Regions from separate parts of the Peribacillus sp. FSL E2-0218 genome, predicted to be linked through region 1. Evidence: riboswitches for the same ligand, from Rfam matches in the RefSeq annotation. Region 1 holds a riboswitch; each other region holds the start of a gene.
The links. Region 1 has a riboswitch for cyclic di-AMP ahead of MHI53_RS21390 (TrkH family potassium uptake protein). Riboswitches for the same ligand answer to the same signal wherever they lie in the genome.
Positions count from the first base shown of each region.

Region 2: it holds a riboswitch for cyclic di-AMP, as region 1 does, so the genes downstream of both, MHI53_RS14090 (hypothetical protein) here and MHI53_RS21390 (TrkH family potassium uptake protein) in region 1, are expected to answer to the same signal.
Region 3: it holds a riboswitch for cyclic di-AMP, as region 1 does, so the genes downstream of both, MHI53_RS04990 (APC family permease) here and MHI53_RS21390 (TrkH family potassium uptake protein) in region 1, are expected to answer to the same signal.
Region 4: it holds a riboswitch for cyclic di-AMP, as region 1 does, so the genes downstream of both, MHI53_RS01495 (cation:dicarboxylase symporter family transporter) here and MHI53_RS21390 (TrkH family potassium uptake protein) in region 1, are expected to answer to the same signal.

Region 1 covers NZ_CP150304.1:4,437,100-4,445,224, reverse strand. The annotation lists gene MHI53_RS21410 (PH domain-containing protein) at 1-145, shown strand, start outside; gene MHI53_RS21405 (class I SAM-dependent methyltransferase) at 464-1,159, shown strand; gene MHI53_RS21400 (STAS domain-containing protein) at 1,462-2,295, shown strand; gene MHI53_RS21395 (TrkA family potassium uptake protein) at 2,483-3,139, opposite strand; gene MHI53_RS21390 (TrkH family potassium uptake protein) at 3,163-4,509, opposite strand; cyclic di-AMP (ydaO/yuaA leader) riboswitch at 4,673-4,815, opposite strand; gene MHI53_RS21385 (hypothetical protein) at 5,072-5,263, shown strand; gene MHI53_RS21380 (MFS transporter) at 5,482-6,735, shown strand; gene MHI53_RS21375 (TetR/AcrR family transcriptional regulator C-terminal domain-containing protein) at 6,782-7,381, opposite strand; gene MHI53_RS21370 (ABC transporter ATP-binding protein) at 7,506-8,125, shown strand, end outside.
Region 2 covers NZ_CP150304.1:2,935,944-2,944,068, reverse strand. The annotation lists gene MHI53_RS14100 (universal stress protein) at 1-2,166, shown strand, start outside; gene MHI53_RS14095 (DUF2294 domain-containing protein) at 2,318-2,692, opposite strand; cyclic di-AMP (ydaO/yuaA leader) riboswitch at 2,973-3,113, shown strand; gene MHI53_RS14090 (hypothetical protein) at 3,506-3,889, shown strand; gene kdpA (potassium-transporting ATPase subunit KdpA) at 4,158-5,831, shown strand; gene kdpB (potassium-transporting ATPase subunit KdpB) at 5,855-7,894, shown strand; gene kdpC (potassium-transporting ATPase subunit KdpC) at 7,919-8,125, shown strand, end outside.
Region 3 covers NZ_CP150304.1:1,036,228-1,044,352, forward strand. The annotation lists gene MHI53_RS04965 (FadR/GntR family transcriptional regulator) at 1-35, opposite strand, end outside; gene MHI53_RS04970 (hypothetical protein) at 173-334, opposite strand; gene MHI53_RS04975 (hypothetical protein) at 601-771, opposite strand; gene MHI53_RS04980 (IS1182 family transposase) at 1,282-2,640, opposite strand; gene MHI53_RS04985 (hypothetical protein) at 2,990-3,130, opposite strand; cyclic di-AMP (ydaO/yuaA leader) riboswitch at 3,288-3,431, shown strand; gene MHI53_RS04990 (APC family permease) at 3,572-5,398, shown strand; gene MHI53_RS04995 (RhaT/GlcU family sugar-proton symporter) at 5,740-6,594, shown strand; gene MHI53_RS05000 (SDR family oxidoreductase) at 6,610-7,395, shown strand; gene MHI53_RS05005 (hypothetical protein) at 7,696-8,125, shown strand, end outside.
Region 4 covers NZ_CP150304.1:294,402-302,526, reverse strand. The annotation lists gene murF (UDP-N-acetylmuramoyl-tripeptide--D-alanyl-D-alanine ligase) at 1-551, opposite strand, end outside; gene MHI53_RS01505 (D-alanine--D-alanine ligase) at 707-1,789, opposite strand; gene MHI53_RS01500 (hypothetical protein) at 1,981-2,763, opposite strand; gene MHI53_RS01495 (cation:dicarboxylase symporter family transporter) at 3,150-4,409, opposite strand; cyclic di-AMP (ydaO/yuaA leader) riboswitch at 4,580-4,726, opposite strand; gene MHI53_RS01490 (efflux RND transporter periplasmic adaptor subunit) at 4,912-6,174, opposite strand; gene MHI53_RS01485 (hypothetical protein) at 6,190-6,852, opposite strand; gene MHI53_RS01480 (YegS/Rv2252/BmrU family lipid kinase) at 6,969-7,865, opposite strand; gene MHI53_RS01475 (TetR/AcrR family transcriptional regulator) at 8,007-8,125, opposite strand, start outside.

The DNA of each region.
Region 1 (8,125 bases):
ATCGTCACCGGCGCTTTCACTGGATCGTATAAAAATATCCTATGGCCCCCATCAGTACATTCTCATTTCCCCCTTGCATCGTGAAATGTTCATTGAAGAATTGTTGAAGCGGAATCCTTCTATACGAACCAGTCTGAAGAGGTAATCGTGAACGGATTGATCCAAGGGGAAAAGCTGGTTAGGGTTATGGAAAACGGAAGAAGTGAACCTCCATCAGCATGTCGCCCTGCAGGTCGTTAGGGTTGATATGGAGGATGCTCGAAGAAAAGGGAATGCAGATAAAAACCGCTTTTGGATTTCCACCTGTTTGCCTCATGCACCACCCGCACACGGAGCGGTTTATTTCCAAGCCCTGATGGAGTTTGATGAAGAATTCGAAAGGATGACTTTGGAAGCTTGGAAGGACCGTACGCTGCATCCATATCAAAAAAAAATATGGAGTTAACCGGGAGGAGAGCTGAAGTTGTCTGAGACGATTACAAACTATGAAGATATATTGAATATGCTCGACTCGCTTTTACGGGAGCCAACTGCATTTTGGAATGGTTTTTACGAAGATCGTGAAAAGGGAATCCCTTTTTTCGAAAACCTTCCTGATGAAAATCTAGTAACGTATTTTGATGAGGGTCTGCTTGGTCCAGGGCAGGTTCTTGAGCTAGGCTGCGGCCCTGGAAGAAATGCCATTTACCTGGCTGAAAGGGGCTGTTCCGTCGATGCGGTGGACTTGTCACAAGAAGCCCTGAAATGGGGGATGGAACGAGCGGCAGAAAAGGATGTGCATGTGAACTTCATTCAAAGGAACCTATTCGACATCGAGATCGTGGAAGGAAAATATGATATCGTGTATGATTCTGGCTGTTTTCACCATATAGCCCCGCACCGAAGGCTGAAATATCTGGAGATGGTCAAGAAAGCGCTAAAACCTAAAGGGGCCTATTCGATTACCTGTTTTGTAGAAGGCGGCGAATTGGGTGGTGCCGCCATTTCGGATTGGGAGGTTTATAGGCAACGAAGCCTTATGGGAGGATTGGGCTTTACGGAAGAAAAGCTTAGGACCATTTTCAAGGATTTCGAAGTTGCGGAAATACGTAAAATGAAGAAAACGGATGAAGCATTTGGAATGCAAGGCCTCTGGACGGGTTTGTTCATGAAAAGGTGATGTTCTAAAAGAAATGGCTGCGAAAGCGGGATCTGGGAGCAGATCCTTTTTTTGAGTGCAAGTGGATTTGTTAACTAAAAATAAAAATGGTAAACTATTAAAATGAATTGATGCGAACGAATAATGTCCCAAACAATAGAAAAAATTTCAATGTTCATCCTTTTTTCGAAAAAATCAGTAGTTGTATGGTTTCAAAAACAGCAGGGAAGGTATAGGGGAAGAGGACTGCCAACTCGCGGTACCAGCAGACTTGAGACCAATTGAAATGAGTTCTTATAATAAATAAATAGGTGGAGACGTTTATGCATAGAAATAGAGAACTATATTCCTTTTTATTAAATAAAGCAAAGCAACTGACTGAAGATTGGTATGCAACCTTGAATAAAAACGATACGGCGGGGGTATACAGTTCTCCTGATCCCCAAGTTATCGAAAAACTGAAGCAGCAAAACTATCAATTTCATTTACATTTCTTTCAAATCTTCACGTTAGAAGAAAGCCAGTTCTTTAATGAGCTAGACGAATGGATTGAAGATATCGGTCAGGATGAGGAACATTTAAATACGCCCATCTATTACATATTGAGGGAATTTTTCCGGACACAAAAACAATATTTGGATTATATCGAGCAGTTTGCGGCATTGCATGAAGAGGAATATACCCAAGCGGAAATCAACTCCTGGTATAAGATCGTGGTTAGGGTGTTCAGTGAAGTGATGGAAAGGTTCACTGAGGCAAACCATAGATATGCCAACAAAATCATGAAAGCCCAGCAGCAAATGATCGATGAATTGAGCTCGCCCATCATTTCTCTTAATGATCATACAGCGTTACTCCCGCTGATTGGTGATATCGACACAGCGAGGGGCATGTCCTTGCTAGAGACCACGTTACAACAGTGTGCCGAAAAAAATGTCTCAAGACTGTTCCTTGATTTATCAGGCGTCCATTCCATAGATGGTGCATCCGCACATCAGCTGTCACAATTGATCGAATCCTTGCATCTCATCGGCATCCATACGACCCTTTCAGGACTTAGGCCGGAAATAGCGATGAAAGCAGTCAAGCTTCAACTGCCTTTTGAAAAGGTGACGGTCAAATCGACTTTAGCCCAAGCGATCCATACGATAAAATGATACATACATAAGCGCGGGGATGCTAGCTTTTAAAGAAACTTCGGAGTGCCGCCAAATGGCGGTCTTTTTGAATGATAGGATGTTAATACTGAAACCACATTTGATAGATACGCGCAAGATGGGAAACAATAATAGAGGGTGAAAGCTATCATTCCTCATGGATTCCATGACATAAACAGTCAGTGGATCATTCAATATTGGCAAAGACGGCTAGATCTTCTTTATTGCCAACGACTAGAAGCATATCTTTTTCATGAATATCCTGATCCGGTGATGGTGCTATGATGATTTCTCCATTACTGACGATGGCAATGACGCTGATATTATATGTTGCACGTAAATCGAGCTCTCTGAGGCTTTTTCCCTTCATGCTCATGGGGAGGATGATTTCCTCGATATTGTATTCTTTAGAGAGCTCTATATAGTTCAGCATGTTAGGGGAGAGAAGCTGATTCGCGACCCGTTCCCCCATATCCCTCTCAGGATAGATGACCCAGTCGGCACCGATTTTCGAGAGCACCTGGCCGTGATTTTTATTAAGGGCTTTGGCAATGACTTTTTTGACCCCAAGCTCTTTTAAAAGCAAGGTAGTTAAAATGCTCGATTGCATGTCATTTCCGATGGCTACGATGACACAATCGAAATTACGGATTCCGATCGATTTCAATGTCTCTGCTTCGGTTGTATCCGCAATGACTGCATGGGTAACGCTCAATTCCGCATTCTCGACACTTTCCTCATTGATATCAATCCCCAAAACCTCTTGGCCGGCCGTATATAATCTATGTGCCACACTGGTTCCGAATCTGCCTAATCCGATTACGGCATATTGTCGTTTGCCCATCTTCTACACGCCTCCTTTTATGATTAACCAATCATGATTTTCCCTTTTGGCCGACGGAACGGATCTGGTTTGCGCCGCATGGCGATAGCAAAGGCCAAAGTCAAAGGGCCCACACGGCCTGCAAACATCGTAAAAATGATGAGCATCCGGCCAAGCGGTGATAATTCTGGGGTCAAGCCCATTGAAAGTCCCACGGTGGCGAATGCTGAAGTGGCTTCGAACAAAATCATCAAGAAGTCACTTCCGCTTTCCGTGATGGCCAGCAGAATGGAGATGCTTGAAACCATGAATACGCCAATGAATGAAACGGATAATGCTTTGAAAATCGTTTCACTCACAATACGGTGACGGAATAAGACCACATCATCCTTTCCTTTAATCTGTGACCAAACCGTTCCGATAAGCGTCGCCAATGTAGTTGTTTTAATCCCGCCGCCAGTCGATCCGGGAGAAGCCCCAACGAACATCAAGAAAATGATGAGCAGCAAGGTAGGCTGAGTCAAATCAGGAATATCCAACGTATTAGAGCCTGCCGTCCTTGGTGAAACCGACTGAAATAAAGACGATAGCGTTTTACCCATCAAGGATAAAGGCTGCAATGTTTTGGCGTTGCCGAACTCGAATATAAAGATTAAAATTGCGCCGGCAATCGTAAGGATCAAGCTTGTCGTTAGAACGACCTTCGTATGTACGGATAAACGCTGGATATCACGATATTCGTATAGTTCATTCATCACGATGAAACCTATTCCGCCAAACGTGATGAGGAAGACGACCGTAAGGGTTATGAATGGATCCGATACATAGGGGGTTAAACTCCTGAATTCCCCCATTAAATCAAAGCCGGCATTATTGAAATTCGATATGGAATGAAAAACCCCATAATAAATCGCTTTGCCGATTGGCATGTCAAATGAGAAGCGAATCGATAAGATAAGGGCGCCCATGCCTTCAATGATGGCGGTGAAAATCAAAAGTCGTCTCACTAACCTGACTACACCTGCCATGGATAGATTATTTAAGGACTCCTGCAAAAGTAACCTGCCTTTTAAGGAAATTTTCTTGCCTAAAAGGAAAAAGAAAAACGTCGCAAATGACATGAATCCTAAGCCGCCTATTTGAATCAGTGTCAAGATGACCAACTCGCCAAAAGTGGTGAAAGTCGATCCCGTATCCACTACGACAAGCCCTGTTACACAAGTAGCGGATGTTGCGGTGAAAAGAGCATCCAGAAAAGAAAGACCATGCCCGCTTTCAGTGGAAATCGGCAAGGTCAATAAATAGGACCCGATCAGTATCAGGATGCCAAACCCGAGTACAAGTATTTTTGGCGGATCCAATAAATTTTTTGCTTTTATCAAATTGATCATCCCTGCCTATGATAATGTAATGTGTAACATTATATGAATATATGAACCATCAATCTTTCATTCCGAAGCTTTTAGAGCATAATAAAAAGACCTGCGAAAAACCTCGAACGGCTAATTTGACACAAATAACGTGCAAAAAAGCTTCCGAATTAGGCGGTCTTATGACCTCCTTCGCTTTAGCCGACGAAGTTAGCTGACGGGTAGGATGGCGAAAGAGCTGATCTCATCCCTTCTGCAAGGCAGAATTAACCCCAAATGATTGGGTCCTCCGTACTCAAATCCTTTGAGTTTTGGCCGAATTATATTAAATGGATAAAACGTATTCTACTCCCATCATTTAGCAGTTGTAAACCCCTAAATTGTAAAAAAATATTTCTTTAACAAAACTGAAAATTAACATTTCATTTACATTTTGAAAACGTATTGACAAATATTAGTTAGCACATTATGATAGGTTCGATTCATTCAAAAAATAAAATTCAGACAATATATATAATCGTTATTTTGGGGAAATCCTAAATAAAATCAAACACACTTTACAAAGAAGGCGGGCAAGGCAATTATGGAGAAGACGTTCAATCGATATGTTATCAATGCTACAGGCAAGGGCGGCCAGACATACTTAACACAATGCCAGGATAAAGATGCACTAAGGAAATGGATAGCCGATCATGAGGATCAAATCATCATGAATGAATTAAGAATAACCGACAAGAAAAAGAATCCTTTGTTAAAATTCTTTTCCCAAAGGTGAAAATCGTCCATTTCTTCTGCGGCAATATAACTTGAACGAGCCGAAAAATCCATATCTTGTTTCGCTTTCAAACTCATTGCCGATCAATGGGTTTTTTTGCGTTGGAATCATTTACATGTCGGAATGGATAATGTTAAAATTTAGGGAAAAAGGACTTCGTTGTAATACCGGATAGGGAGGCCATTCAGCCGGGCATGACAACCAGGGGTGGGGAATAGATGAGATTCAAACATGTAATGTCATCATGGAAGTATCCTTCCATTTTATTGTGCGGAATCGGGATTTCGAACTTCGGCGCATGGGTGTATTTCATCGCCCTCAATTTAATCGTTCTTGATTTGACCAAGTCTCCCTTAGCAGTCGCTGGTTTATATATGGTGAAACCGTTGGCGGTATTGTTGACCAATGTTTGGGCTGGCAGCGTCATCGATCGGAGAAATAAGCGGAATATGATGGTCACACTTGATCTATTCCGGGCGACATTCATCGCTTTGCTGGCATTGACTTCCTCCATTTGGGCGATCTATTCGCTCGTATTGGTGATCAATATGGCAGAGGCCGTGTTTGGTACAACATCAAGGACGTATATAACAAAATTAATACCAATCGAACAAAGAAAACGATTCAACTCATTGCGAAGCTTGATCGATTCAGGGGCTTTTTTGATTGGACCAGCGATAGCGGGTCTCCTTTTCATAATCGGCACCCCCGTCGCTGCCATCTATATCAATGCTCTAGCCTTAGTATTATCAGGCGTGATCACGCTATTCATGCCAGATCTTGAAAAGGATGATTCCTTTAGCCTTATCGATCGCCACCTATCCTGGGCCATCGTGAAAAAGGATTGGGGCATCGTCCTCGATTACAGCCGGAAAGCCTCATATGTGATGCTCATATATTTCTTGTTCAGCTGCATGGTCGTAATGGAAACGGCCATGGACTCCCAAGAAGCAGCATTTGCCAAAAGCGTGCTTTCTTTGTCGGACAGCGATTACGGATTCCTCGTAAGCATCGCCGGGGCGGGTATCATTGCCGGAGCAATCATAAATGCATTATTCATCAGTAAAGTGCGGATATCCTATCTGATTGGCCTGGGTTCCGTATGTGTTTCGATCGGTTATATGATTTATGCCGTGTCGACTTCGTTTTCAATCGCGGCCACGGGATTTTTCCTTATTGCCTTTTCATTGGCTTTTGCTAATACTGGCTTTCAAACTTTTTATCAGAATAATATCCCGGCGGACATCATGGGGAGGGTGGGCAGCATGTTCGGTTTGTTGGAAGCATTATTGATCATTATGACAACAGTGATTGTCGGTGCTTCTGCCCATTTCCTTTCGATTCGGTTCGTCGTGATTGCAGGTTCCGTGATGCTTCTTGCGTTTTCGATTTTATTATGTGTACTCAGTATGAAGCCAGTGAAAAGCAGGTATTATTCCAGTGAAGGGGGAATGGCGGAGAAAAAGGTGTAAGCGACCTTTCCGAAAAGGCATGCGGTGAACATGCCTTATATCCATTTCATTTAATGAATGTGCGTAATTGGCTGATGAAATTCAAGATTTGAAAATGTATCTTTGCCATTTCCTCCACTGGCTGTTCCTCGCAATTTTCCAGCCATTCCTGGATCACCCCTAAAATCGCCGATGTCAAAAAGGCGTGCATATATGTTCGAAATGCTTCATTGAGAGCCGCAGGATGCTGGCTGATCAATCGATCCAAAAGGACATCACCGAAAACACGCTTTATTTTTTTCGCAAAAGAAGGATCGCCCTGATCACCAAGAATCGCCCTCAAGGGTTGGGCATGCTCACCGATGAATTGGAAAATCGCGACGAAAGGCGGATATAGCTGTTGCTGATGAAGGGCAAGGAGTGCCTCTTTCGGTAAAATCGCCGTAATGCGTGCTTGAAGTTCATCCAGCAAGTCTTGCTGTAATTGATCCATCAACGCATATTTATCTGCATAATGAAGATAGAAGGTGCCTCGATTGATGTTCGCACGCTCTGCAATCTTCTTTACCGACACATGCGTAAATCCTTCTGCTTCAACGAGTGCAATGAAGTGATGCTGGATATGCGCCTTCGTTTTTTGTATCATTTCCTCATGAATCGATGCCATCTGAATATCTCCCTCACTTCACTGAACATTTTTCAAAATCTGTTCATTGTATTGAAACTCATGCTACCTTAGAATGATGATACATTCAACACCGTGTTAATTAAAGTGGAAGGGAGTGCGTCCAATGAAACATGCGATTATCATGGAAGGTATTGCCAAAGGCTTTCAACATAAAAGGGTCATTCAGCCCTTGGACCTCACGATAGAAAAAAGTGGAATATTCGGCTTGTTAGGTCCTTCAGGATGCGGTAAGACGACCTTGATCAAAATGATTGTCGGCCTGATTAAGCCGGATGCCGGGAGCGTCACGGTTCTCGATCATAAGGTGCCAAATGAAACATTGTTGATGGAAATCGGCTATATGGCACAATCCGATGCTTTGTATACTGAGCTGACTGGTGCTGAAAACCTTGAGTTTTTTGCGAAGCTATATCGGTTATCGAAAAAGGAAAGAAGCGAGCGGATCCGATATGCAGCTGAAATCGTCGGATTAACGAATGATTTGAACACTCGGATTGCCCATTATTCCGGGGGGATGAAGCGCCGTTTGTCCTTGGCGATCGCCCTCATCCAAAATCCCGAAATCCTCATTTTGGATGAACCGACGGTGGGGATCGATCCTATGCTAAAACGAAACATTTGGCAGGAGCTGGAGCGGTTAAGAGATGAAGAGCACAAGACGATCGTGATAACGACGCATGTCATGGATGAGGCAGAACGATGCGATGAACTGGCGATGCTGCG
Region 2 (8,125 bases), 1.5 Mb from region 1:
CGCCCCAGAACCATTGAACAAATAGGGGCGTTAGAAAGAATTGCACCCATTGAGTGGATGGAGGGGGGGATCCTTAAACAAGATTTGGATATTGATTCCATCATTGAACGGAATGCTGAAGTTGTTCTTGTGGACGCCTTGGCCCATCGCAACCGTCCAGATGCCTCAAATAAGACTAGATTAGATGATGTGCTAACGTTAATGAGCTACAACATAAGTGTCATCACAACGATTAACATCTATGAATTGGAGGGTGTGAAGGAGGTAGCTGAAAAGCTTTTGGGAGTGAGGGTTCAAGTGGACCAGTGTGTTCCAGATAATACGCTTGCAATGGCAGACGAGGTGAAGCTTCTGGACGTTACCCCGGAACAAATTCTTAATCGCCTTCATGATGACTTAATCGAACAAAAAAAAGAAGCGAAAGGAAAAAGGGGGAAATTATTCAGACGAGACAATTTGGCCGTATTACGGGAGCTTTCCCTCCGTTTTTTAGCCGGAGAGGTTAATGACGAATTAGATGATTACCGTGAACAACAAGGATTGATAGGGCCATCTGGTGCTTCTGAGCGAGTCCTTGTTTCCGTCCAATACCATTGGAATGGATCCATTCTCATACGGCGCGGGCAACAAATGGCAAAACGCCTGGGCGGGGAGTTATTTGTGGTGTGTCTTTATTCTCCCATTAAGAAATTGTCAAAGGAGGAGGGAACCTTCAGGAGATCTATTAAAAAGCTGGTACATAAAATAGGTGGGGAATTTGAAGAACGTCCCCTTGCAGGAGAGGATGTAGCTGGGGAAATAGTAGATTATGCAACTGAGAAAAATGTTACAAGAATCGTAATGGGTCAATCGAAACGAAGCCGTTGGGAGGAAATCATTCACGGATCGATCATTAATAAGATACTTCAAAAAAGCCGAAATATTGATGTTTTTATCGTCGCTGACCGAACGGGGAAAAATGGTGAAAGGGTGATCCCGGCCAAGTGGAATGAACATAATCGGAATCCATATCGCCGCCTGTCAAATGAAGAGGTAATAGATCATATTGATAAGATCCGCCAGGGGCAATTGAACGTGTATATCGGGGCTGCGCCAGGTGTTGGCAAAACTTATACGATGCTCCGTGAGGCAAACGAACTAAAAAGGAAGGGGATAGATATTGTAATTGGGTTTCTTGAAACGCATGGAAGAGAGGATACGTTTGAACAAATCGGCACATTAGAACTAATTCCGAGAAGGAAAATACAATATAAAAATGTAGTGCTGGAAGAAATGGATACAGACGCGATTTTAAAAAGGAAACCTGAGGTTGTTCTTGTTGACGAATTGGCTCATACAAACGTACCTGGAAGTATGTATAAAAAACGTCACCAGGATGTCGAAACAATTTTGAAAGCGGGCATTTCCGTTATATCCACTATGAACATTCAACATCTGGAAAGCTTAAACGATAGTGTCGAACAAATTACTGGAGTCCGCGTTCGTGAAACAGTACCGGATCATATCCTGCATATCGCAAAAGAGATTGAACTTATTGACATGTCACCAATTGGCTTGCAGCAACGAATGCTGGAAGGGAATATTTATGCTAAAGATAAAATTGATCAAGCTCTAAGCAATTTTTTCAAAACGGGCAATTTGATAGCTCTGCGTGAATTAGCTTTACGTGAGGTAGCTGATGATGTGGACGAAAGGCTTGAGTCATGGGAAAGAAAGCGGACCTTAAGGGGACCTTGGAGAAAGCAGGAGGTTATTTTTGTTTGTGTTAATTTGCGTCCGGATAGTGAACGTTTAATTCGGCGGGGCTTCCGTATTGCCTATCGGTTAAAAGCACACTGGTTCGTCGCTTACGTTAAGGATCATTCGCCTCTAAAAGAGGAGGAGGAAAAAACATTGGAAAAACTAAAAATATTGACGGAACGGCTTGGGGGGGATTTCAACATGTATGAAACGCATCATCGACGAAAAGTAGTTGGGGAGGTGGTTAAACGATTATATGAAAAAAATGCGACTCAGGTTATAATCGGACAATCTGCCCGAAAAAGGCTGGAAGAAATCATGAAAGGATCGGTTGTACAAAAATTGCTTCGTGCGGTTCGCCATTTGGATGTATTGGTGGTTGCCGATCATAAACCAGAAATGGTTGAAAAACTTAAAGAACCTTAATAATGCAATTACGGAAATCGAATTCCTTAATTAGGGAGGGATGTAACCTGTGTGGGAATACACATAGTATTAACAACAAACCCAGTTGATTATCATTCTGGGTTTGTTTGAATTGGTAATTTGGGGTGTTGCGGAAGAGGAAGGGTCAAAATTATGCCTTGGATTCTAAGAATTTTTCAAGGTCTCTATCTACAATGAACACTTCCAGTCTTTCCTCCGTTTTCGTGCTGATATCACTATGGCTGGAAAGAACGTTGCAATTCGTCAGCCGATTCACGATCTCCTCAAAATCCTTACTGTACATTTCCCTTAACACCTGCCTCATTTCTTTGACTAGCCTCCGCCCGGTATCTTGGGAAACAAGGTGTTTTTCTTCCACAGTCAGCACTCCCTTAAAACGGGTAATGACCATATCCTGTACAATGTATGTTTTCGCTTCTTGAGGACCTCGGCCCATAAGCTCTCGCTGAAATGTTATAAAGGCTGCACTTATTTCTGCCTCTAGTTTCTTTTTGGAATTCACCATATTGTCTCCCCTGCTTTTCTCCCAATTTATGCAACTTATCATAATGTCCGGCCTGAGTCTTGTCAATAACATTCGAAAAAATGATTCTTAACTTGAAATAGTAAGATTTATAAAGAAAATAAGTTTTTTTAAACGAGAAAATTAGTGTTATCATAAGGAAACATTAGGAAAAATGAGAATATTATAGAATAAGTGGGCAAACTGGTCTTATTCGCCCCAAAATGCCAATTTACAAGTGGCAGGTAACGAGCTTAGAATAACAACATATTCAACACCAACAATTGAAACACGGCTTAGTCCTGAGTGATCAGGAACGGAGGAACCAATTTTTTGGGGTTAATTCTGCTTATGCAGAAAGGATGAGAGACTCTTTCGCCATCCTACCCGTCAGCTAACTTCGTCGGCTAAAGCGAAGGAGGTCATGAGACCGCCTTAATCATGGGGCTTTTTTGTTGTGAAAACGGCAATGAGCAACATGAATGATAAAGTAGGTCTTTTTAATTTGCCTATTTTCATATGAAAAAGGATCATGGAAGACAGAACGCAAAGAAAGCACATGCTGACTGGGCGTTAAGTAGACCAATGAGTACTTTTTCTCCAATTATATTTGTTTGCTAATGCAGCGTATCCAATAACCGGTGCGTGAATCATTTTTGATTTGCGCGCGGATATGGATAGCTCCTGCATGGCTGCATATATGGGGGAAAAGTAAGCATTGGTCTATTTTTTATGTTTTCAACTGGCAGGCTACACTTCCCCAGATAGTATGCAGCTTGAAACTAGGTCACAAAAAGTACTAATGAGGTGGATTGCATGAGAAAAGTGCTGATTGTTGGAAAAGGGGATTTATACAAATCTGTAAAGGGAAGTATAGGAGCCACCCACACGGATACAAGTAACTTGGAAATTGTAGATTATGATGAAGAATGGTTGATGCCGACAAGAGAACTGGAGGATTGTGATGGATTAATGGTTGATAAATCAAACCGGTATAGCTGTATTTATTTGTTCCCAAATTGTCTACTTGATGGAATCAATCTTGTGAGGATTTTTTCAGGGCTCAAACATTTTAGGCTGTTTGTTGTCACTCATCATCATCGAAATTCCAGTCTATATAAAAAAATGGGAGCCGATTTTGTCATCGTCAGTAAACCAGACGGTTACAGCTATGACTGGCTGCTAACAAGCGGAACCTAATAACTTTAAGGGGGTGAGCCATTTTAATTGTTTAATATATTCATCGCTTGGAAGGAGAGATGATGATGGATCTTTTTTCGGTGTCACTTACAACTTTTTCATTCTTGCTGTTTTTTGGATTTCTCCATTTTTGTAACAAAGTTATCGAAAAAAAAGGAGAGTAGTAGCATGCTTTTATTCATTATTGTTGGAGCACTTTCGTTGTACTTGGTTCATGCTTTAATTTATCCGGAAAAATATTAATCGCTACAAAACGGAGGAAATGCAAATGGATTATTTTCAAATCGGTCTGGTATTGGCACTCGTTATTATTATTGCCATACCGCTGGCGAAATACTTAGTTAATGTTTATTCCCTTGAAACAACAAAACAAGATCGAATGTTTGGGGGAATAGAACGGGGCATTTTTAAACTATCTGGTATCCATACGGGTGATATGAACTGGCAGCAATATGCTAAGGCCCTACTTTTGAGTAATATGGTCATGTTTATTAGTTCGTACTTGATCCTTCGCTTTCAAGGCGTATTACCAGGTAATCCAAGTAATATAGCCAATATGGATCCGTTATTGGCATTCAATACTGCTGCAAGTTTCCTTACCAATACTAATTTGCAGCACTACAGCGGGGAATCGGGACTTTCTTATTTATCGCAAATGGTCGTCATCATATTTTTGATGTTCACGACACCGGCTACCGGCCTTTCGCTCTGTATGGCCTTTTTCAGAGGTCTGACCGGGCAGCGCAGTATGGGGAATTTTTATGTGGATTTAATTCGTTCCATCACCAGGATGCTTCTGCCGTTATCTATTTTAATCGGGCTTGTCCTAGTATCCCAAGGGGTGCCGCAAACCCTTGATCCCACAGCCGTTGCCACTACATTGGAAGATGCGACACAGAATATTGCACGCGGACCTGTAGCGGCATTGGAGTCGATTAAACATTTAGGGACAAATGGCGGTGGATTCTTTGGTGTCAACTCGGCACATCCCTATGAGAATCCTAATGGTTTCACCAATATCTTAGAGATTCTATCTATGTTCCTGATACCTGTAGCACTCCCCTTAACGTTTGGGTATATGGCAAAAAACAAAAAACTAGGGTGGTTTCTTTTTACGGCAATGGGATTAATGTTCCTTGTGTTTTTAGGTGTTACGTATTTCAGTGAACAAAATGGAAATCCATCATTAGAAAAAATGGGAATATCTCAAGAGAATGGAAGTATGGAGGGCAAGGAGGTTCGGTTTGGAATCGCTCAGAGTGCCCTTTTCACAGCCGTAACGACAGCTGCTACGACAGGTACGGTCAATAATATGCATGATACGCTTACTCCGCTTGGCGGATTAGTGCCATTGGCAGAAATGATGTTGAACTGTGTGTTCGGCGGTGATGGAGTAGGTACGGTCAATATCCTTATGTACGCAATAATGGCAGTTTTCATTGCTGGATTGATGGTTGGACGTACGCCGGAGTTTTTAGGGAAGAAAATTGAAGGCAGGGAAATGAAACTAATAGCCATTGCCATCCTTTTGCATCCATTATTCATCTTAGTTCCGTCAGCCATTGCTTTAGCTACACAAATGGGCACTTCGGTTATTTCTAATCAGGGTTTTCATGGAATTTCGCAGGTTGTTTATGAGTTTACCTCCTCAGCCGCCAATAATGGCTCCGGTTTTGAAGGTTTAGGGGATAACACTCCATTTTGGAATATATCCACCGGAATGGTCATGCTGTTTGGCCGCTACTTTTCCATGATTGCACTAATCGCTGTCGCAGGATCTTTACTTACTAAGAAACGAGTTCCCGAGACGATTGGAACGTTCAAGACGGATAATGGCACTTTCCTGGTCATTCTCTTGGCAACGGTTTCGGTTATAGGGGCATTGACGTTCTTCCCGGTCATTGCACTCGGACCGGTAGCCGAATGGCTTACAATTAGATAAACGAAGAAAAGGAGTATTCTAAAATGAGTACAAAGCGTAATGGGACTCTCAATAAGGAAATTGTCTGGAAAGCTATAAAAGATGCCTTTAAAAAGTTAGATCCAAGAATAATGGCTCGAAATCCTGTCATGTTTGTAGTTGAAATAGGATTTGTTATCACTCTTTTACTATCCATACTCCCAAACTTTTTTGGAGGAACATCGGATAGAGGTTATAACATTGCCGTAAGCGTAATACTGCTGGTTACAATACTCTTTGCTAACTTTTCCGAAGCATTAGCAGAGGGGCGGGGTAAAGCGCAAGCTGATAGTTTGAAAAAGACGAAACAGGATACTAAGGCAAAATTATTCCAAAAAGATGGTTATATAAAGATAGTGGATGCCACAGAACTCCGCAAAGGTGATATTGTCTTGGTGGAAACCAATGATATAATTCCAACCGACGGTGATGTCATTGAAGGAGTAGCAGCTGTAGATGAGTCCGCAATCACTGGGGAATCAGCTCCCGTAATCAAGGAATCAGGTGGGGACTTCTGTTCGGTGACTGGAGGAACGAAAGTCATCAGTGACTTTATCAAAATTGTCGTCACTTCGGACCCAGGTGAATCCTTTCTTGATCGAATGATCCATCTCGTTGAAGGAGCTAAAAGACAAAAAACCCCTAATGAAATTGCATTGAGCACCCTGCTAGTCAGTTTGACCCTTATCTTTTTGCTTGTTTGCACGACACTAGTACCAATTGCTTCTTATATTAAAGTCACATTACCCATCACCACCTTAGTGGCATTACTGGTCTGTTTAATCCCAACGACTATTGGGGGCCTATTGTCTGCCATTGGGATAGCGGGTATGGATAGGGTTACTCAATTTAACGTCATTGCCATGTCGGGAAAAGCTGTCGAAGCAGCTGGTGACATTAATACCATCATCCTCGATAAAACAGGAACCATCACCCATGGGAACCGCATGGCTTCAGCTTTTTTACCGGTTAAGGGGATAAGCCAAGCTAAGTTAAATAAAGTGGCTGTTCATTCATCATTACACGATGAAACGCCTGAAGGCCGATCTGTCATCGAACTTGCTAAAAAAGCCGGTTTATCTGATAAAGAATTAGATAAAGCCGGGACAGTTGGAATTGAGTTCACGGCTGAAACCAAGATGAGTGGTACAGACTTTTCTGATGGTAGAAAAATCAGAAAAGGTGCTGCTGATTCAATTAGACAATATATACAGCAGCAAGGTGGAAAAGTTCCTGGCGATTTAGAAAGCATTACGAATGAAGTCGCAACTGCTGGCGGTACTCCACTTGTTGTTACAGAAGGGAACTGTGTACTGGGTGTCATTTACTTGAAGGATACAGTAAAACCAGGCATGAGGGAACGCTTTGATGAATTGCGGAAAATGGGCATAAAAACCGTTATGTGTACCGGTGATAATCCATTGACAGCTAGTACCATTGCAAAAGAAGCGGGAGTAGATGATTTTATTGCTGAAGCGAAGCCTGAAGATAAAATTTCGGTCATTAAACAGGAACAAGCACAAGGCAAACTTGTGGCGATGACGGGAGATGGGACGAATGATGCTCCTGCATTGGCACAGGCAGACGTTGGATTGGCGATGAATACAGGAACCATCGCAGCGAAGGAAGCGGCGAATATGGTGGATTTGGATTCTGACCCTACAAAAATAATCGAAGTAGTGGCAATCGGGAAACAGTTACTCATGACACGGGGCGCTTTGACAACCTTCAGTATTGCTAATGATGTGGCCAAATACTTTGCAATTATTCCAGCTATGTTCATGTTGGCCATTCCTCAGATGAAGGCTTTAAACATCATGAATCTGGCTACACCACAAAGTGCCATTTTATCAGCTTTAATTTTTAATGCTATCATTATCCCCCTTCTCATCCCATTGGCAATGAAGGGTGTGAAATATGTTCCTATGAGTGCTTCAAAATTACTTAAAAAGAACTTGTTCATATACGGCTTGGGCGGCGTGATCGTTCCTTTCATAGGAATTAAACTTATCGATATACTGCTGGTCATGCTACAAGTAGCTTAAAATTAAAAGTAAGGGTGAGAATTCATGTTGAAAAATATTCGCTTAAGTTTAGTGCTCCTTGTTATGTGTGGAATCGCCTATCCGTTACTAATGACAGGTGTTGCTCAAGTTATAATGCCTGCAAAAGCAGATGGCAGTTTAATAAAAAACGAATCAGGAAAAATCATAGGTTCTGAACTAATTGGTCAATCTTTTAAAGAGCCGGGCTACTTTCATGGTCGTGTTTCTTCT
Region 3 (8,125 bases), 1.8 Mb from region 1:
ACAAGTGATAAACGATTTGCTTTGGATATGGACAACAAATACACCTCAAATTTGTAGGATGATTGGTTCATTGGATATTTTAACATATGTATGGTGAAAATATAATAAAAAGGCAGGATTATCAGGATAAAATCTTCGGGAATTTCAATTTTTGGGGATAAGTGGATAATATTTAGAAGCCCTGAATTTCATTCGGGGCTTCTAAATAGGCTATCACGACACTTGGACCGGCCATATTCAATGAATCGGAACTTCCCTTGAAGATCCCTGTTCCAATCAGTCCGACCAAGGCCATAAACTGGACATGCCTTGGCAAATGATGCGTCTTTTCCATTTGATAAAGGCCCTTCCATGGTTATGTATACAAACCAATCTTTTTTAATTGAACGCTTTAAGTGCTAAAAAACTATATTAATATATCATGATTCGTAAAAAAGTAAATTTATTCCACTCAGGCAACTTTATTATGTGGAATTCTTATCTGTAATTAAACATCTTTTGATGGGACGCGTGTGTATGCTGAATAATAAAAACCGGCCTTTAATAGGTCGGTTCAGATCGTATCTATGAAGAATGATGGGGGCAGTTAATGCCATGAGATCATTCAAACTTATCTATAGGAGCGGAAAGCGACTGTCTGTTTTCAGTTTCTTGCACAGTCTCAACATCCTTTTGAAATTCTAAAAATCCGGTGTATACTTGCGCGGCCATCCCTAGATATGGCAATTCTGTGTGAATGATACCCATTCTGGGTGAATGATGCATATACATTTTTCATCCCTCCTTTTGAAATTAAGATAACCCTAAAAGTAAGGACGTCAATAAGTCTTCCCATTGGGTTTCATCAACCCAAACATTAAGCCCCAGGGACGGAAGGAGTGAAAAAGTGGACTACGGTATGGACCTGGTGGGAAATTGGCGGGGGGAATATGGATACGCTGGCTTGTCATCTAAGGCTAACGCACCTATAAGCCCATGAAGTGGAAAAAACATGCTTACCTTATTCAAGACTTAAATCAAGTAGTATCATCATTGCTGTTTAAGGTTAGTTTCTTGCTGCTTTTGGTGATGACTACTTTATCATTCTATGAGGATAAGCTAAAACGGTTTGGACGAGTCGTCAAAGAAAGGCAGGGCAGCCAAAAAAACTCCGGTTGAATTAACCGGAGTTTCAGTTTGTAGACAAAAGGGGTTCGGAATTAAAAAATTCCGAACCCCTTTTGAAATTCCTTTGAAATTTTGACCAAAGGTTACGAGATTTGGGCTCTTCGAGCCACTATGTTAAGCCGTTTTAGGACCTTGCCATGTCCAAGTGGCCATCTTCTTTACATTCATGGCAGCGAAAGTAAGCATCGCCTGCATCGACAATTTTTTAAGTCCCCTTAAAGTAGTCCAACGCATACCATGCTTTTCTTTTGCATCTGCGAATACACGCTCAATCGTTTCTTTGCGTTTCGCATATATAGGTTTTACCTCTTGATGATGACGCAGATGATCTGCTTCTTCCACATATGCTTGCCAGATATGCCGTGTCACTACTTTTTGATGGTCTTTGCTTTCCGTACACCGTGATAAAAATGAGCATGTTGCACAAATTTGTTTGGGCGATTTGTACTCGCGATAGCCCTCTTTATTTGTTGTTGAGTACTTTAAAGTTTCTCCCGAAGGGCAAAGGTAACAATCAAAGTGTTCATCGTAAACATAGTCATGTTTGCGAAAGAATCCTTCTTTTGTACGAGGACGTGTATAGGGTAAAGCAGGTGTGATTTCTTTGTTAAATAGGTAGCTTGTAATCGCTGGTGTTTTATAAGCTGCATCTGCGGCAACTGCTTCTGGTTTTCCAACTTTCTCAATCACTTGCTCAACAAGTGGCTCCAAAATATGACTGTCATGTGTATTACCAGGTGTTACAATCGTTCCCAATACAAAACCGTTGCCGTCTGCGGCCGCATGGAATGAATAGGCAAACTGTTTTGTTCGTTCATCTTTCACATAGTAGCCACTCTCAGGATCCGTAGTACTTTCTTTAATTGCTTTGGTTTCTTCCTTATCAAATTTATCTGGTGGAAAAGGCTTCTTTCCATGGTTTTCACGATCTTGATTGATTTCTTCTTGAAGACGTCCTTGATACGCTCGTGTTTCTTTACGAACGATTTTCTTTTCAAATTTCCGTTTATTCGCACTGGCTTTCACATGTGTGGAATTCACGAAAACGTGTTCTACACTTATTAACTTTTTATTAGCAGCTGTCATTAAAATGCGACAGAAAATCTGTTCAAACAGGTCTGTATCTTTAAAGCGTCGCTCATAATTTTTTCCGAACGTAGAGAAATGAGGTACTTTATCATGGAAACCATAGCCTAAGAACCAACGGTAAGCCATATTGGTTTCAACTTCTTCAATCGTTTTACGCATGGAACGAATACCGAAGGTATATTGAATGAAAGTCAGTTTAACTAAAATAACTGGATCAATACTTGGGCGTCCTACCTCTGAGTACATATCTTTCACCAAGTCATAAATGAAAGTGAAGTCAATGGCAGCCTCCATTTTACGAACCAAATGGTTCGGTGGCACCAGTTGATCTAAAGTAATCATTTCAAGTTGATCTCGCTGAATAGAATCATGTTTAGAAAGCATCCTCATCACCTCAAGTTTTAATCCTTCAATTTTAAAACAAAAATGACTCCAGTCAAAAGTGTTCTATCTAAAAGGTAAGACAAAGTTGATTGGAACGGAAGGTACGAGACTCCTGCGGGAAAAGCGCGTCTAGGGGAGACCCCGCAGGCAAAGCCGAGGAGGCTCCCCGACCGCCCGCGGAAAGCGAGTGCCTGGAGTGGAAATCAACGTCTAAATTGTACAGGCCATAAAAATAGACAAACTCGATTTTCATCGAGTTTGTCTACAGTCTGAAACTCCGGTTGAATTAACCGGAGTTTTTTTATAGCGCTATGGATAAGTACGAAACATCCAGTAGGATAGGGGAAATTCAGCTTCTTTCTTCATCGTCCGGATGCTGGAGGTGATGCTTATTTTCATTTAGGGGCCCGCCAAATTGTTCATTGATTTCTTTAACCACTTCATCTAAAAATTCATCCGATAGGATCGGTTTCATTGTATTTTTAGCCATACGAATCACGGTCATCCTTTCTGAATTTGCTGGGCTTGGATCTCGTAGGAAGCATAGATTATCAACATAACCTTAGTTGCAAAAAAATATTCTTTTTACAAGGAAAATTTTCATTTACTTTTCCAGTTCACGGGAGTATGATAATCAACAGTTTCATATTTCTAAATCGCTTAAACCATTTGGTGCGGGGGACCCGTTATAGGGATTATTGTATAATCCAAGGGGTGAATCCTTCCAAGGTAGGGCTACTCTTAGGTCCGAATCCGACAGCTAACCTCGTAAGCGTTATATGAGAAGGAAGGTGGAGCTTGTTAGACAAAAAAATTGATGTCTGCAGGTCTATTTAGTTATGACTTGCAGGCATTTTTATTTTTTTCTGTTTTTTTGCTTTAGCAGGGTAACCTAAACTTATTACTAAAAAACATGGCGGGTGAATTTTTGATGTTATCATCAATAAAGAGGTTCTTGATAGGAAGACCCTTAAAATCAAATGCACTGGGTGATCAAAAGCTTAACAAAACAAAAGCGTTGGCCATTCTATCTTCTGATGCTCTGTCCTCAGTCGCATATGGTCCGGAACAAATATTGATCGTCTTGATCACGGTTGGTGCTGCGGCATTTTGGTATTCCATACCGATTGCCATCGGGGTCTTGATCCTGTTAACGGCGCTTATCTTGTCCTATAGGCAAATCATTTTTGCTTACCCGCATGGCGGAGGCGCCTATGTCGTTTCAAAAAACAATTTGGGCATAAATCCAGGGCTGATCGCTGGCGGATCCTTATTGGTGGATTATATATTGACGGTGGCCGTGAGCGTTTCTGCAGGCACGGATGCCATCACGTCCGCTTTTCCCAGCCTGCATGCTTATAATGTCGGCATTGCCATCATTTTTGTGATCCTGCTTACCATCCTTAACTTAAGAGGGGTGACAGAGTCGGCTTCTGTATTGGCCTATCCTGTCTATCTGTTCGTTTTAGCATTATTCATCCTGATTGGGGTGGGACTATACAAAATCCTGACTGGGGATGTCTCACCTGAATTGCATGCTTCGATCGGAACCCCAGTCGCGGGCATCAGTTTATTCATCCTGCTGAGGGCATTTGCATCAGGCAGCTCCGCCTTGACCGGCGTCGAAGCGATTTCCAATGCAATCCCCAACTTTAAAGATCCAGCACCGAATAATGCAGCCAAAACCTTAATAGCGATGGGCTCGTTACTAGCTGTCTTATTTACGGGGATTGTATTTTTGGCCTATTATTTAAGCATTGTTCCAAGCGCAGAAGTAACGGTGGTATCCCAAATCGCCGAAGAAATATTTGGACGGAATTTCATGTATTTCTTCATTCAAGGCACGACGGCATTGATCCTGATTCTTGCTGCCAATACGGGGTATTCCGCTTTCCCGTTGCTAGCGGTCAATTTAGCCAAGGATAAGTTCATTCCAAGGATGTTTACGATAAGGGGAGACCGCCTAGGTTATTCCAATGGAATCATCATCCTTGGACTTGCATCGATTATCCTGATCGTCGCTTTTGGAGGGCATACCGAGAATCTCATTCCCCTTTATGCAGTAGGTGTTTTCATTCCATTCACCTTGTCGCAGTCGGGGATGATGGTTAAATGGATCCGGGAAAAGCCAAAAGGCTGGATCGTGAAGTTAACGATTAATTCCATTGGGGCAATGATTAGCTTTATTGTCACGATCATTTTCTTTTTAACAAAATTCGTTCATGTATGGCCTGTTTTGATCTTCCTGCCGATCATCATTTTCATGTTCCATCGCATAAGGAGACATTATGATGCGGTAGGCGATCAATTGCGCATCACTACCTGTGAGCAGACCCTGCCCATCCAAGGAAATGTTATCATCGTTCCTGTTGCCGGTATCACTCATGTAGTTGAGAATTCCTTGAATTATGCCAAGTCCCTTTCGGCAGATCAAATCATTGCCGTATACATCTCCTTTGAAAGGGAAGATGAAAAGAAATTCGAAGAAAAATGGAAGAAATGGCAGCCTGATATCAGGCTTGTCACGCTTCATTCCTACTACCGGAGCATCATTCAGCCCTTGACTAAATTTGTGGATACGGTTGAGCATAAGGCCAGTGAATCCAATTATCAAGTAACCGTGATCATCCCCCAATTCATTCCGAAGAAGGGCTGGCACAACATTCTCCATAACCAATCTAGTTTACTGATTCGTGCGTATTTACTTTATAGAAGGAATGTAGTGGTTACGACCGTTCCGTATCATTTGAAGAAATAATTGTCATATCATGATAGAAGCAACCCAACTCAGGGTTGCTTCTTACTTTTTGTCTGCAGTTTTTTTTTGCACTTCATTCAAAAAAATAAAAACTGCCCTTATAAACAGTTATTTCTCCGAAAAACAGAGATATATCAATGAAAACTGCATTTATATCTCCGAAAATAGAGATATATCAATGAAAACTGCACTTATATCTCCGAAAAAGATATCGATCCCTATCGATTAATGACCAAACTAAAAATTACCAAGGCTCAATTCACGGAGTGAGAACATATTAAGAAAAAGACTAAGTGAAATTTTCCTGCTTTAGTTTGGACATACATATATGGGGGTTGAAGATGGATATAGTATTAGCGCTCTTGCCGGCAGTGTTTTGGGGAAGCATCGTTTTATTTAATGTGAAGCTGGGAGGCGGACCTTATAGTCAGACACTGGGAACAACGATCGGGGCCTTGATATTCTCAATCGGCGTTTATATTTTTGCCGATATCAAGCTTTCCCTTTTGGTATTTGGCGTCGGCGTCGTGTCTGGTCTGTTTTGGGCGGTTGGACAAGCCAATCAGCTAAAGAGCATCGATTTAATGGGGGTCTCCAAAACGATGCCGATATCAACTGGGTTGCAGCTCATTTCGACCACGTTATTCGGGGTCATCGTTTTCCATGAGTGGTCGACGATGAAGGCGGTCATTTTAGGCGTTTTGGCACTAGTTTTCATCATTATCGGAATTGTCCTGACCTCTTTGGAAGATAAAGAATCAAAAGAGGGGAAATCGGGAAACTTGAAAAAAGGAATCATGATTCTCCTCATCTCCACCTTCGGTTACTTGGTTTATGTGGTCGTGGCCCGGCTCTTTGATGTAGATGGCTGGTCAGCACTATTCCCTCAAGCGATAGGGATGGTGATAGGTGGACTATTATTGACGTTTAAACATAAACCGTTTAACAAATATGCCATTCGAAATATCATTCCCGGATTGATATGGGCTGCTGGAAACATGTTTTTATTCATTTCCCAGCCTCGAGTGGGAGTCGCTACAAGTTTTTCGCTGTCACAAATGGGCATTGTCATCTCGACGCTAGGCGGAATCATCATATTGCGCGAGAAGAAAACGAAACACCAACTAATTGGAATCGTTATCGGAATAATATTGATCATCATAGCAGGGGTCATGCTTGGATTGGCAAAAAGTTAATTGGAGGGTGATGGAATGTATAAGGATTTAGAAGGCAAGGTCGTTGTGATAACAGGCTCGTCAACTGGTTTGGGGAAAGCGATGGCCATTCGCTTTGCTCAGGAAAAGGCAAAGGTCGTGGTTAATTATCGCTCGAAACCGGAGGAAGCGGATAGTGTATTGGAAGAAATAAAAGCAGACGGCGGGGAAGCGATAGCAGTGAAAGGGGATGTCACCGTTGAAGGTGATGTAATTAATCTTGTTGAATCAGCAGTAAAGAAGTTCGGAAAGCTTGATGTATTCATCAATAATGCAGGAATAGAAAATCCCGTTCCATCTCATGAGATGCCGTTAAGCGATTGGAATAGGGTGATAAACACCAATTTGACCGGCAACTTCCTCGGCTGCCGTGAAGCAATCAAATATTATGTCGAGAATGATGTAAAAGGCAATGTGATAAACATGTCCAGTGTACATGAAATGATTCCATGGCCTCTATTCGTTCACTATGCAGCAAGCAAGGGAGGCGTAAAATTGCTTACGGAAACCTTGGCCCTTGAATATGCGCCAAAAGGAATTCGGGTCAACAGCATAGGTCCAGGTGCCATCGCCACGCCAATAAATGCAGAAAAACTGGAAGATCCCGAAAAGAAAAAAGACCTCGAAAGCATGATTCCGATGGGGTACATCGGAAAGCCAGAGGAAATTGCCGCTGTTGCTGTATGGCTGGCTTCCTCCGAATCCAGTTATGTAACGGGCATCACGTTGTTCGCCGATGGCGGGATGACAAAATATCCTTCGTTCCAAGCTGGAAGAGGATAAAACAAGCGCCAACAGCAAATACTCAACAGATGGTTTCGGAATGATACCTATTCCGGAACCTTTTTATCCTTCAATATTCTTGAAAGCGCCTTGCATACGTTGGAATTTCTAATTTATAAAAGGTACGTGAGCTTCAATGCTCAAAGGAGAGTATCCGTGCAAGCCTTTAGCTTTCCAGAACTCTTTTTACTTGTTAAATAAAGTTAATATTAAATTACAAATTTATTAATCTTCTATTAATAGAATGTTAATGATTACCATATAAACTAAATATTGAATATAGATAGGGAGGAAATAAAAATGAAAAAAATATTCGTAGCTTTACCAGTCATGACCATGTTAGTATCGGGGTTTACTTACAGCACCACAGATGCAAGGAGTGCAGTAGGCCATCTAACAGATAATCCAGAATCCAATCTCACTTCAGAAGTAAAACCGGAAGAGGAACCAAAACAGGAAGAAGTAGTTAAAAACAATAATGGGAGTGCAGTAGGCCATCTGCCAAGTAATCCAGAATCAAATACCACTTCAGAAGTTAAACCGGAAGAGGAACCAAAACAGGAAGAAGTAGCTGAAGATAAAGTAACTGTTAATAACCTTAAAGCTGGAAATAACGTCACAATTGAAGGTAATACAATGGAGATGGCCCCCTATTATGAAATATATGTAAATGAAAAGCCGGTTATATTTACTGTAAAAGATAAAGTTAACCCTAAAGTATATTCAACAA
Region 4 (8,125 bases), 1.0 Mb from region 1:
ACATCAGGTTTTGCCATTTTGGACAAAAATTCGATTTCACCGCGGCTGCTCATTCCCATCTCCAAAACGGCCGCTTCGGTATCCTCTTCAATCGAAAGTACCGTTAGTGGCAAGCCTAGGTGATTATTGAAATTACCGTTCGTTTTATGAACTTTGTACGTAGTGGCAAGCAGGGCAGCCGTCATATCCTTCGTCGTGGTTTTCCCGTTGCTTCCTGTAATCCCGACGACCTTTATATTCAGCTGAGAAAGGTAGGAACGCGCTAATTCCTGAAGTGCTTTTTCCGTATTTTCGACAATGATTAATGGTAAATCGGTAGGGGGATTCGGAACATCCTTTTGCCAAAAAGAAGCTGCCGCTCCCTCCGCCAAAGCCTGCTTGACATACTGGTGCCCGTCAACTTGCCCCCCCTTAAGCGGAACGAACAAGCATCCTTCTTTAACTTTTCTTGAATCAATGGTGACCCCTTCAATTGCTACGGATTGAAATGAAGTGATATCATTCAATCCAGCTGCCATTTCATGCACTTGTTTTAACGTTCTCTTTATCATTTTGTTCCTCCTACATTCTTCGAAACATTAACCGATCTCCCATCCATTAACCAAATGAAGCAGAAACCAGTTAACTGCCGGCTCCTGCTAATTTGGACCCATCAAAAAATGACCATTTGACGGTTTGTTGAGATAACTTATACATCACCTGATGATTAGACGGTATATTTGATTTGCTGTTTTTCTTGATGGCGTTCCAAAGCAAGCTTCACGAGTTTTTCAATCAACGCTGGATAGTCGACTCCCGTATGCTTCCACAGTAATGGGAACATGCTGTAAGGAGTGAATCCTGGCATCGTATTCACTTCATTAATATAAATTTCACCATCTTTGGTCAAGAAGAAATCAGCTCTGACCAACCCTGAGCAATCCAATGACTTAAAGGCTCTTATTGCCATATCGGATAATGCAGCATATTCGCTTTCGCTTATCTCAGCCGGGATGACCATTGCGGAATTGCCATCCTCGTATTTTGCTGAGTAATCATAGAAGGCGAAGTCTTTTTTAGGGATGATTTCCCCTGCCACCGAACAAGTCGGATCGTCATTGCCGAGAATGCCAAACTCCACTTCCCGAGCAATGACCCCTTCTTCAATGATGATCTTCCGGTCGAATTGGAAAGCCTCAGCTACCGCTTTTTCCAAGCTTTGTGCATCATCACATTTGCTGATGCCGACACTGGAACCTAAGTTCGCCGGTTTAACAAAGCAAGGGTACCCTATTTCATCTTCAACCTTTTTAATGCCAGCTTCCTTATCGGCCTCCCATTCGGAGCGAATGAACCACGTGTACTTCACTTGAGGAAGTCCAGCTTGGGCGAAGATGTTTTTCATGATAACCTTATCCATTCCAGCTGACGACGCTAATACGCCATTCCCTACATAAGGGAGATTCAGCAGTTCCAACATTCCTTGAACCGTGCCATCCTCTCCATTTGGACCGTGAAGCAATGGAAAAATGACGTCATATCCAGTCGATTCACTATTTTCATCAGTTGAATGTGCTTGCAGCGCCAGCGGGGAAGTCGTTTTTTCAGGTAAGAAAGTCAAAGCCGCGACATTCTCGGCAGGTGCCGTCAATTTCGGTCCATTTATCCATGAACCTTCTTTTGTTATGTAAATCGGATATATATCAAACTTTGCTAAATCGAGAGCTTTAATGACCGCTAAAGCTGTCTGCATTGAAACATCATGCTCCGCAGATTTTCCACCATAAAGCAAACCAAGTTTAGTTTTCATGAGTTATTACCCTCCAATATTCTTTTAACCATGTTCATTGTATCATTTTACACTAAAACGGGAAAAGCGAAACTTCCATCATCGATGCATTTCCAATCATTTCTAAGGGCTGCCGTTCACTGAATCCCCTCTTATCTTGTATGCATGGGATAGTAAGTCTTACTACTAAAGAATGAAAAGATCGAGAATCTTCACTTGTAGGAATCATTTTTGATGACACAATCCCATATTTTTTCCTTTCTGCTGAAAGTGATGAAGACATCCGGACTCTTAGCGTTTCGGTCTGAAAAGTCCTCATGCATCTCGTCCATGTTTAAATAATCACCTACGACCCATACAGGAATTTCTATTTTCGCTCTTGAATATTTAGCATCTCGAAACGAAAAAACGATGCCCTCGGCAAGTATCGGAATCAAGGTGGAAATAACTTCCAGAGGAATGGCCGTCAACTCTTTTTTCTTTCGGACTCCGAGCCACGTCCGCTCTACTTTCAGCAGCTCCAGCTTTAGGGGGATCAAACTTCCCAACATTATATAAAATGTTGAAAGAGATCGAAAATAGACCTTATTGAACCATCCATCGTCCTGTGCAAGGTACGCAAGTTGGTTATTCAATTTAGGAAAAAAAGGAGGCTGCAAATGGGTCTTGGTATGACCTAAATATAAAAGCTCCGCCAGTTCCCTTCCTTCCAGCTCATTCAGCCCTTCCGCCTCTTCAAAGTCGACCCAGCAAAAATCACCATATGAGCGGACGTTTTCTTTAAGAAGCTTGGCGATGGACTCTGACGAAGCACTCTCAAGCAGCACATTCAAATTGTATTCCCCACCATCGAATTGATGTTTCAATAATAAGATGGAATCCAAGGCAAATGGCAGTGAATAGGAAAACTCCCGAAAGTTGAGTCCGTTAAATAGGACAAACCGTTGGGAAGCTTGCATATGCATATATAATATATCATCGCTAACATTCTTCATAACCAGACCCCCTCCGAACTTGCAATCAATACTGTTATTTTAACAAACTTTTTGGTTTTGACGTAGGTTATATAACCGAGAATATTCATTCATCCTCACTAAATACGGAAGCTTGCACTACACTTTCACCTTTATATAATGAACTAACTCCGCACATTTAAATATCCACATGATAAAAAATGGGTACTCATGATAAGGATGGAGCCGAGGCAATCTGGAGAACAACTCTGAACCGGAATGACCAAATTCGCCTGGTGTGATGGTAAGATTTCAGGAGCATTTGAGACCCTATGTGATACAGGGGTGTCTTTGCAGCCGTCAATAGACGAAGCCGCGTTTTAAATTAAAAAAAATCCAGAGTGAACCTTCACTCTGGATTTTCGTTATTAAGAAACTTGTTTTAATTCCTCGGCGGATGGAGGATTGAATTGACCTTCCCATTTAGAGATGACAATTGCAGCCAGTGAATTACCGATTACATTGACTACCGTACGTCCCATATCAAGAATACGGTCGATACCGGCAATGAACGCTAAACCTTCGACAGGAATACCAACGGTTCCCAATGTAGCTAAAAGAACGACGAAGGATACACCCGGTACGCCTGCAATACCCTTGGAAGTAATCATCAGTACAAGCATTAACGTAACTTGCTCATAAACACTCAAATCAATTCCATACATTTGAGCGATGAAGATAGCTGCCAATGCTTGATATAATGTCGAGCCATCAAGGTTGAATGAATATCCAGTCGGGATAACGAATGTAGCAATATGTTTCGGGCATCCCGCTTTCTCCATTTTTTCCATGATTTTCGGAAGAACGGCTTCTGAACTTGCAGTAGAGAACGCAAGAATCAATTCCGCTTTAAGAAGTCTAATTAACGTAAAGATGTTGAATCCTACAAATTTTGCAATAAGCCCCAGAACGACGATAACAAAGAAAATCATGGTTCCATATACAGAAAGCGCTAACTTCCCTAACGGAATTAAAGATTCCAAACCGAACTTGGAGATGGTCACACCAATTAGGGCAAATACCCCGATAGGAGCGAATTTCATGACCATATTGGTTAAGTAGAACATTCCTTCTGCTGTACCTTGGAAGAAACGGAATACTGGTTTACCTTTTTCACCGATGGCCGCGATACTTAGTCCAAACAATACGGAGAAGAAGATGATTGCCAGCATATCGCCTTCTACCATGGCTTTTACTGGATTGGACGGCACAATGTGAACGAGCGTGTCCACAAATGATTCATGCTGCTTCGTTTCTGCTGTATCAACATATGTGGAGATATCTGTTTGTTCCAGATTATTCATATTCACACCGGCACCAGGCTGGATGATATTAGCTGAAATCAGACCAACAGCAATCGCTGTAAGGGTTACCACTACAAAGTATGAAAGTGATTTAGCACCCAATTTACCTACAGCTTTCAAATCACCTACGCCCGCAACTGCAACGATCAGGCTTGACACAATGATTGGTACAACAATCATTTTGATCATTCTTAGGAAAATGTCCCCGAATGGCTGTAAAAAGTTTTGAGCTGTCGCATTACCATAAAAAATGGCTCCAACGATTATCCCTAGAATTAAACCAATGAAGATCTGGCTTGCTAAACTTAATTTAATTTTCTTCATGTACTTTCCTCACCTTCTATAAAGTCTTTGATGCAAAAACGTTTGTCTCGGTAAGGGAAACAGATACTAATAGAAAGAAAGTAATTTTTCTTTTTTTGAAAAACTCTATCTTTACGCCGAAAAAAAAGACACTTCATGTGTCGATTTCTTATTGGCGTGAATATTCACACATGTTCCCTTAAAGACGCTGACGAGGTTAGCTGTCGGGTTAGGAATTGGAAACACAAATGCCCTTTCATTTCTGAATTCACCCCTAGCGGATTAAATCCACAAAGTTGGGTCCCCCGTTCTTGAATAAGATTAAGCGAATTAACTTATAATAAAATATTATACTAAAAACTTTAATCTGTAAATATTTATTCTTGTCGAACATATAAAAAATCTTTAAAAATGTCTGAAAATTCAGTATAGTAGACCGATTATACAAAAAATTATTTTCTAGATTTATCTAAAATAGTTATACCGATATATTATTCAGACTCTTTTCACACAAAGATTTTAGCTATTTTTCAAGGACTCCGAGCAATAAATATCTTACCTTTTCCCTAGTGGTGAACGTCTTGTAGGTTTTAATCTTCACTTGTTCGAAGTGAACGGGCGTAATGAAATGAGAATGGTTTTTCATCACATTCTCCGGTTCCATCAGGATGGCATCTCCTACTGCAGGTCCCTTTATAAGTTCCTGTTTTCCTTCAGCCTTAAGCCCCAATGTCACGTATTGTTTATCCAAATAGCCTTTTTTCGTCAATTTGTAGACATGCGGTTTTTTGGTTTGTTGAACAGCTCCTACAGGGACAGAAGGTACACCCGCCTTTTCATTGGTTATGACGGATAGGTTTACCTTGGATCCAACCAACAACGGCTCAGTTTCTTCACCTTCCGTTTCGATCATCGCTTGAAATGGAAAACGGTTATCTTTTGTTAGTGTCGGCTCTTCTGCCGGATACGAATGGATACGGCTTATTTTCCCCTTTAATTCCTTTTTTAGATCGGGGACGCTTGCCTTTATAGTCATGCCCACTTTGGCTTTTTTCATTTCACTTTCAGAGAAATCCCCTTCAATTCCCATATTTGCAGAAGCTATGGATATGATGGGATTATTAAGGTTTTTGTTAATATTTTTAACTATGCCGTCAGCCTCACTGGTCGTCTCGACCGCGCTGGTCTGTGTCTCGATTGAACTTAACTGGGTACTCAACATCTTCACTTTCTCGTTCAAACGGCTTTTTTCGAGTTCTTGCTTGTACATTTCTTGCTCGATGTTACTTTTAATAAGGTCCGAGGAGCTTGTTGTTATATCAATGTTCAACTTTTGTTTTACCGAATCATCAATGACCGCTTTATCAGGATCCCGGTCCAGATTCCCTTGATAGGCCCTCAGCTTCGCTATGTATTGGTCGATCCCTGAAATTTCTCCTTCAGCAGCCGTTTTCTCCGCTGATAGATCCGCTTTAAGCGCATCAAGCTCCGTTGTCGTAAACTCAAACAATGATGTGCCAGCGGTAACCACATCCCCTTCTTTTACGAGGAATTTCCGGAAGTCGTTTTTCTTGGCATCGAAATAAATATCATGCACTTCTGCAGGCTTCACAATCGCCTTTGTTTGAATGGTATCCGTAATGGTATCTTTTTTTACCTTTGACCAGTTTTCCACGAAAACGGTTCGTTCCACTTTGCTTTCTTTCTTTTCAATAAGATATATGTTAACTGTTATTAAAACGATCGACGCAACGGAGACCGCGGTTATCTTCCATTTCCCTTTCATTCCCCTTCACCCGCCTTAGACAAATACTCCCACATGTATGTATGCCAAAAAGGCTTTGGCAAACCATGTGACCAAATAGAATAGCGCAACCAATAAAAAAATCAAATAATGATTTCGTTCTGAAAATCCCTTTATATAGAAGTATTGCAGGGATATGATCAGCAATTGAAAAATGGTGATTTCACTGAAAACATGTATAAAGTAATCATTGCTGAGAAAATGCTGACTTATGACTCCGAGTGAAAAGGGATTGCCGTCGTTTCCTACATGTAACAATATGAACATCGGAATCAGCAAAACCTTTTCCAATAACTGCAAGCAAAATAGGATCATTTGAACGATTACTACTTTTATGTATGGGACATCCCCGATCATCCAAAAATAGAGAGACGCTAAAAATATGTATAAAGAAGGGTAAAGGAGACCGGCAATCATATTGCCGCCCATGATCAGCAGCTTACCCGCTTCGAATTCATTCATACTCATCGTCGTGATTTGCTTGGAAAAGGTTTCGGAACCAATCCCAAAATATCCACCAATGGCAAATACAATAAGACTAAGAAAATATAACAATAGCAATTTACTTCCAAGTCGAGTGATCGCCTCAGCATTTTGCAGCTGATAACGACTCCTGTCAGGCTCAAAAATGCCCTTTAACAATCTTACCTGGTAAACCATATGTGTTCCCCCTGCAAAAATTGATCTTTCTTCTAATATTTTATCTTATTTTGGAAACAATTGCAGATATAAGGAACCATTAAAACAAAAAACACATAATTAACCCCCGCTCTTCTCTAACTTGGGGTTAATACCGATAAATGGTGTTCAAGCACCTTAATTCCCGCAGGAGTCTGGCTGCTATAGTTTTCTCCATCCATGTCCACATCAAGCGGCGTCTTCGTTTCAATAGTTAAATTACTGCCCTGTACATAAGTCACTCCGGAATTCGAACCGAGATTTTCGGACCATTCACGTTTCATCGTTATTAATTCTAAAAAAGTACTAAAGTTTGCATTTTCCAAAATGGCAACGCCTAATTTCCCATCATCAGGATTCAGCATCGGAAAAGGCAAAACATTGGTTCCGATGAATGAGCCATTCATGACCAAAATCATGAGCGCTTCCCCTTCCATCTGTTTCCCATCAAATTCGACTTTGAATTGGAAGCCGTCATTATCTCCAATCGTCCTTATCGCGCTTAATAAGTAACCGATCTTTCCGAACCGGTTTTTTTCCTGATCATCAATATTGTTCGAGGTCTCGGAAACAAGTCCAATTCCCCAGAAATTAGAGAAATACACATCATTGGCCACCCCGATGTCGATGGGACGAACCTTGCCATTAACAAGGGCTTCCGCAGCTTGGCGTACATTTTGGGGAATGTTTAACGTCCTGGAAAAATCATTGCAGGTCCCTCCAGGTAAAACACCGAACAACGGCCGCTTCGCAAGTGGTGATAGACCGTTTACACACTCATGGACCGTTCCATCTCCTCCTAATACGAAAACTACATCCATCTCTTCCCCATATTCCAAACAAAAACGGTGAGCATCGCCTTTTTCCTTGGTTTTCATAATAAGGAACTCATCTATTTGTGGTGCAATCACCGGAAGACAACCTTCGAGGTTTCTTGCCAGTTTGTGATTACCTGCATTCTCGTTATAAATCAGCATTCCTTTTTTCCATCTCATGATCTTCCCCCCTATACGTATAATGAACAAATCACATTTCACTACCTATACTTTCTCCTAAACCATATCATTTGAAACGCACTCATGACTAAATGTAATTTACATACACTATAAAAAAAAGAGGCGTTGCGCCCCTTTCTTTCATATATTCGTTAAATATTCCTTCATCGTTAAGACAAGCTTTGAATATAAGGGGCCCTTCTTATCACTTTTTTCCAAGAATAATAAAAGGCTCTCCAATATTATCGATCTTGGCTTAC